Regions from separate parts of the Rahnella sp. PD4 genome, predicted to be linked through region 2. Evidence: predicted binding sites of a transcription regulator. Region 2 holds the regulator's gene; each other region holds the start of a gene.
The links. The regulator PurR, encoded in region 2, represses purine synthesis genes. The targets are predictions, from matches to a motif close to CANGCAAACGTTTGCNTG.
Positions count from the first base shown of each region.

Region 1 (2,277 bases), on a different contig from region 2:
CCGGCAAGTACCACCAGATCAGGCTGGTAACTTTGGATAGCATCGGCCAGCGCAACGTCAAACGCCGCACGGTCTTCATAGGCTTTAACATCCAGCGCATGCGCGGGAATATTGGCTGAACGGGCTCTTTCAAGCCCGTATGCCGCTACTTTATTGCTGAAGACCGCACAAAGCGTTGCATTGATTCGTCCCTGCTGGCAGGCATCGATCAGGGCCTGTAAATTGCTTCCCTCGCCCGATACCAGAACCACAATCCTTTTCATTTTCCTACCCGTCATCAGTCAGTTGTTTTACTGGTTTTATTCAATAATCACGCGTTCAGCGGCATCAGAGGCTTTAATGTAGCCAATTTTCCACGCTTTTTCGCCGTTATCGTTCAGTAATGCAATCGCCTGATCGGCCAGTTCTGCAGGAAGTGCCACCAGCATGCCGACACCACAGTTAAAGGTGCGGTACATTTCATGACGGCTGACGTTACCGGCGGTTTGCAACCAGGTAAAGACATCCGGCCACTGCCAGCTTGATTCATCGATAATCACCTGCGTGTTGTCCGGCAATACGCGGGGGATATTTTCCCAGAAGCCGCCACCGGTCAGATGGACGATGCCGTGAACATCCACGTTTTCGATCAGGTTCAGGATCGATTTCACGTAAATTTTGGTCGGTGCGAGCAAATGATCAGCCAGCGGTTTGCCTGCCAGATCGGTGGTTTCCGGGTCGGTCTTGCTGACTTCCAGAATTTTGCGCACCAGAGAATAACCGTTAGAATGCGGGCCACTGGCGGCCAGACCAATCAGCACATCCCCGTCAGCCACTTTGCTGCCGTCGATGATTTCTGATTTTTCCACCACGCCCACGCAGAAGCCTGCCACGTCGTAATCTTCGCCGTGATACATGCCCGGCATTTCAGCGGTTTCACCGCCAACTAACGCACAGCCAGACTGTTTACAGCCTTCTGCGATACCCGTGATCACGCTGGCAGCCGTATCGACGTCCAGTTTGCCAGTAGCGTAATAATCGAGGAAGAACAGGGGTTCGGCGCCCTGAACGATCAAATCGTTGACGCACATCGCGACCAGGTCGATACCGATAGTATCGTGGCGTTTCAAATCCATCGCCAGACGCAGCTTGGTGCCAACGCCGTCGGTACCCGATACCAGCACGGGTTCACGATATTTTTGCGGCAGCGCGCAGAGGGCACCAAAACCGCCCAGTCCACCCATGACTTCAGGGCGGCGAGTCTGTTTTACTACACCTTTAATGCGGTCTACCAATGCGTTACCGGCATCGATATCTACGCCTGCGTCTTTATAGCTGAGAGAGGTTTTGTCGGTCACTGCGAAGTCCCCACGGCGGTTTGGGTTGGTGGTTGAAGAATAAAGCGGGGCAATTCTAACAGTGGAAGCAAACGTTTGCGAGCGCCTTATTCAGAGTCACTATCTATACTTAAAAATACAACACTTAGCCGAAGTCATTGGAGTTGCAGCAAGACAGCAAACGAGCGAATCCCGATGAGCTGACTTGAGTCAGTGATTCGGGTGAGAGAGAGCAGCTAACGCAGCTGCGGCTTCAATGAAGCAGGGTAAGTTGATCCAGATCAGGCTATTTGGTATGGCGTTCAAAAAAAATGGCGTTATAATCTCGCGATTTTTTTTTGCAGCTCAACCACCTTAGGAGAATAAATAATGAAGATCGTCGAGGTGAAACACCCGCTGGTGAAACACAAGCTGGGCCTGATGCGTGAAAATGACATCAGCACGAAACGTTTTCGCGAACTGGCTTCTGAGGTGGGGAGTCTGCTGACGTATGAAGCGACTGCCGATTTAGAAACTGAAAAAGTGACGATTGAAGGCTGGAATGGCCCGGTCGAAATTGATCAAATCAAAGGCAAGAAAATTACCGTAGTGCCTATCCTGCGTGCCGGTCTGGGCATGATGGAAGGCGTACTGGAGCACGTTCCAAGCGCGCGTATCAGCGTAGTCGGCGTATACCGTGATGAAGAAACCCTGAAACCTGTGCCGTATTTCCAGAAGCTGGTTTCTAACATTGAAGAACGTCTGGCTCTGGTGGTTGATCCGATGCTGGCGACCGGGGGGTCTATGATTGCGACCATCGACCTGCTGAAAAAAGCTGGCTGCCAGAGTATTAAAGTCCTGGTGCTGGTTGCCGCGCCGGAAGGGATCGCCGCTCTGGAAGCTGCACACCCGGACGTTGAGCTGTACACCGCCTCGGTGGATCAGGGGCTCAATGATAAAGGCTACATCATCCCGGGGCTCG
Region 1 covers NZ_JBLZQF010000016.1:33,580-35,856, reverse strand. The annotation lists gene purN (phosphoribosylglycinamide formyltransferase) at 1-263, opposite strand, end outside; gene purM (phosphoribosylformylglycinamidine cyclo-ligase) at 300-1,337, opposite strand; gene upp (uracil phosphoribosyltransferase) at 1,686-2,277, shown strand, end outside.
Region 1: a site for PurR is predicted at 1,402-1,419, ahead of purM (phosphoribosylformylglycinamidine cyclo-ligase). Genes of this name have one in related genera too.

Region 2 (2,277 bases):
AAAAAAATTGAAGGCTGGATTATGTGGTCAGAATACGCTCTCGAAGTGGTTGATGCTGTCGCAAGAACCGGCAGTTTTAGTGCAGCTGCGCAGGACTTACACCGTGTGCCTTCTGCCATCAGTTACACCGTCCGCCAGCTTGAACAATGGCTGGCCGTGCCGTTGTTTGAACGTCGACATCGTGACGTAGTGCTGACGCCAGCGGGAAAGGTTTTTGTCGATGAAGCACGGGTTATGACAAAAAAAATGATAGCCACCCGCCGGCAGTGTCAACAGGTGGCGAACGGCTGGCGCGGCGAATTACGTGTGGCGGTCGACCGGATTGTCAAACCCGCACGGACACGGCGTCTGGTGCTCGATTTTTATCGCCATTTTGCGGATACCGAACTCATTATTCACTCGGAAGTGTTTAACGGTGTCTGGGATGCGTTGGTCGACGGGCGTGCAGACGTGGCGATCGGCGCTACGCGCGCGATACCGGTTGGCGGGCGCTTCAGTTTTCGTGATATGGGATTTATGGACTGGCATTGTGTCGTCAGCCCGCAACATCCGCTGGCGCAGCTATCCGGTGCGCTGAACGATGATCAACTGCGACCTTATCCGGCATTGTGCCTGGAAGATACTTCCCGGACATTGCCTAAGCGTGATACCTGGACGCTCGATAACCAGCGGCGTCTGGTCGTGCCGGACTGGACCTGTGCGCTGGAATGCCTGACTGAGGGTTTATGCGTGGGTATGATGCCGGTTCACCGGGTCATGCCGTGGATTGAACAGGGAAAATTACAGGTGCTGGCACTGGAGAATATATTCCCTGACAGCCCGTGCTGCCTGACGTGGGATCAAAGCAATCCTTCACCTTCACTGAGCTGGCTGTTGGAATACATGGGCGATACAGACACCATGAATCAGGAATGGCTGCGCGATTAGAACAAACGCCTGCACAGGCAGGCGTTTGTTATTTGTTAACGACGGTAATCGCGGTACGGGCCGTCGGCGACTGAACGGCGCTCGACCAGTTTCGGATGCACTTCGATGGTCTGGGACTCTTCACGCTTACTGACAATTCTGTCCAGTAACATCGTAAAGGCCATTTCACCCAGACGTTCTTTCGGCTGATGCACGGTTGTCAGCGCCGGGGAGAAGTAACGGGCGTTACGCACATTGTCGTACCCGATCACGGAAATATCCTGAGGAACGCGAAGGCCGAGTTCGTCTGCGGCACAAATTGCACCCATTGCCATCACATCGCCGCCGCAAAATACGGCAGTCGGACGATGCTTCTGCATCAGAATCTTATGCATTGCCTGGTAGCCAGACTCTGGTTCGAAATCACCCTGAACTACCCATTCGTCACGAAGAGGAATATTGGCTTCAGTCAGTGCTTTCACAAAACCCTGGAAGCGGCCGCCGCCGGTATTACGCGCCAGTTGCCCGGGGATCACGCCAATATCACGATGACCGCGTTCAATCAGATAACGACCGGCCATGTAACCACCTTCGAAAGCGTTATCGATAATGCTGTCGGTAAAGTTCTTGCGTGCTTCACCCCAGTCCATGACCACCATGGGAATCGAGCGGTACTCTTCGAGCATATTGAGCAATTCATCAGGGTATTCCGCGCACATCACCAGCAAGCCGTCGACGCGTTTTTGCGCCAGCATTTGCAGGTAGGCCTGTTGTTTCTCCAGGTTATTATGCGAGTTACACAAAATCAGCGTATAGCCTTTGGAGAAGCAGCTGTTTTCCACGGCTTCAATCACTTCGGCAAAATAGGGCGCTTCGCTTGAGGTGGCCAGCAGGCCGATGGTTTTAGTGTTATTGACCTTCAGACTGCGGGCTACAGCACTCGGAGAGTAATGTAACTCTTTGATTGCAAGGAGAACCGCTTCTTTGGTTTCTTCGGCGACGAAACGTGTTTTATTGATGACGTGCGACACGGTTGTAGTGGAAACGCCAGCGCGCTTTGCGACATCTTTAATCGTTGCCATGTAAACAATGACTCCTGAACTCACGTGCTTCAGCACGTTAGCATTATGTTAATCGTTTGCCTGCGAGGATTTAACTGCTGGCTTCTCAAAGGGCAGTGAAATCATTGGGTGGATTCTTCAGAATGAGGCGCGAAATGCTCTCGGGTGAAATCGACCGGCACACAGACGTGTTAACCGACAATTTTCTCTTATAATGCAGGAAAGTGGAAGCAAAATTCTCAGGAACGCATTGTCATTCAACACAAGATTTTAAAGGTTAATTATGAGAAAATGCGTTGGCACACAATGA
Region 2 covers NZ_JBLZQF010000001.1:864,121-866,397, reverse strand. The annotation lists gene punR (DNA-binding transcriptional activator PunR) at 22-927, shown strand; gene purR (HTH-type transcriptional repressor PurR) at 963-1,988, opposite strand.

Region 3 (2,277 bases), on a different contig from region 2:
GTGCTGCGCAGGAGTCGGAAGGTTCGGCGAATAACACGAATGCCGCGAATAAGGGCAATGTTGCACCGGGCAATACCACGATAGAAGCACCGCCGGTCACCACATTGCCTGAGCAGAAAAAAACGGTGCAGACTGCACCGGTAAAACCTGCGGCGCAGAAACCTAAAGTCATCGAACCTAAACCGATGGTGGAAGCGAAGCCAACGGTGAAACCGAAGGTCGTCGAGCAACCAAAACCGGTCGAGCAGCCGAAGGCCGTGGCTGAACAGCCAAAACCGGCAGAACAGCCGAAGCCTGCGCCGGAAGAAAAAGCGCCGGCAGGGCAGTCCTACGTGGTGCAGCTTGGCGCACTGAAAAATGCTGCTAAAGCCAATGAGATTGTGGCGAATCTGCGTTTGTCTGGTTTCCGCGCTTATACGGTTCCGTCAACGCCGGTACAGGGGCAGATTACGCGCCTGTACGTCGGGCCGGATGCGTCGAAGCAGAAGCTTGAGGCTTCACTTCCGCAACTGCAACAGCTGAGTGGATTAGGCGGGCAGGTTCGCGCCTATTCTGCTCACTGACTTTGCACCTCCTCTTGCGAAGGGGGGAGGTGGCCGTTAAAACATAAAAAATACCACGGAGGGCACAAGCGATTGGTGCCCTTTTTCTATAAGATCCTCTGGTTGAGTTTTTATAGGTTTATGCTGCGATTGAGGTTTTTTTAATCGCTATTATTAATTTGTCTGACCGGCTGATTTCCCCTACGCAAACGTTTTCTTTTTCTGTTAGAATTCGCCGCGAACGGGATGCCGGGGCAGATGTGACTGGATTAGACACTGGAATAGTTAATGGTCTGGATTGATTACGTCATTATTGCGGTTATCGGATTTTCTGCTTTAGTCAGTTTAATCCGTGGCTTTGTTCGTGAGGCTTTATCGCTGGTAACCTGGGCTTGCGCCTTTTTTGTTGCCAGCCATTATTACCCTTACCTCGCCATCTACTTCACACGTTTCGAAGATGAATTAGTTCGAAACGGGATCGCAATTGCCATCTTGTTCATCGCGACGTTGATCGTAGGTGCAATTGTCAACTATGTGATTGGTTCACTGGTTGAAAGAACCGGGTTGTCCGGCACTGACAGGGTGTTAGGTGTGTGCTTCGGCGCACTGCGTGGGGTGTTAATCGTTTCCGCGATGCTGTTCTTCCTCGATACTTTTACCGGTTTTTCGCAAAGTGAAGACTGGAAACAATCCCAGTTGATCCCACAATTCAGTTATATCATCAGGTGGTTCTTTGACTACCTGCAGAGCACGTCGAGTTTCTTGCCAAAACATATTTAGTTCTGGCAGCGCTGAAGAGGAAAAGACAACATGTGCGGTATTGTCGGTATCGCCGGTTTCATGCCGGTAAACCAGTCGATTTATGACGCGTTAACGGTGTTACAACACCGTGGTCAGGATGCCGCAGGCATCACCACCATCGACGCGAATAATAACTTCCGTTTACGTAAAGCCAATGGCCTGGTGAAGGATGTTTTCGAAGCCCGCCATATGCAACGCTTACAGGGCAACATGGGTATAGGCCATGTGCGCTACCCAACGGCTGGCAGTTCCAGCGCTTCAGAAGCTCAACCTTTTTACGTCAACTCTCCGTTCGGCATCACCCTTGCCCATAACGGTAACCTGACCAATGCTCACGAATTGCGAAGCAATCTGTTCGAAGGCCAACGCCGTCATGTGAACACCACTTCCGATTCTGAGATTTTGCTGAATATCCTGGCGAGTGAGTTGGATCGTTTCCAGCACTACCCACTGGAAGCTGACAACATTTTTGCTGCGGTTGCTGCAGTGAATCTGAAAATCCGCGGTGCTTACGCTTGTGTGGCGATGATCATCGGTCATGGCATGCTGGCGTTTCGTGACCCGCATGGCATTCGTCCGCTGGTGATTGGTAAACGTACGCTGGCAGATGGTCGTAATGAGTACATGGTGGCCTCTGAGAGCGTGGCACTTGATACGCTGGGCTTTGAGTTCCTGCGTGACGTTGCGCCGGGCGAAGCGGTGTACATCACTGAAAAAGGTCAGCTGTTCACCCGTATGTGTGCTGAGAACCCGCAGTACAATCCTTGCCTGTTCGAATACGTCTATTTTGCACGTCCGGATTCCTTCATCGACAAAATTTCCGTCTACAGCGCCCGTGTACGTATGGGTGAAAAGCTGGGCGCGAAAATTGCCCGTGAATGGGAAGACATGGATATCGACGTGGTGATCCCGATCCCGGAAACTTCCTGCGATA
Region 3 covers NZ_JBLZQF010000002.1:579,192-581,468, reverse strand. The annotation lists gene dedD (cell division protein DedD) at 1-563, shown strand, start outside; gene cvpA (colicin V production protein) at 831-1,322, shown strand; gene purF (amidophosphoribosyltransferase) at 1,353-2,277, shown strand, end outside.
Region 3: a site for PurR is predicted at 745-762, ahead of cvpA (colicin V production protein). Genes of this name have one in related genera too.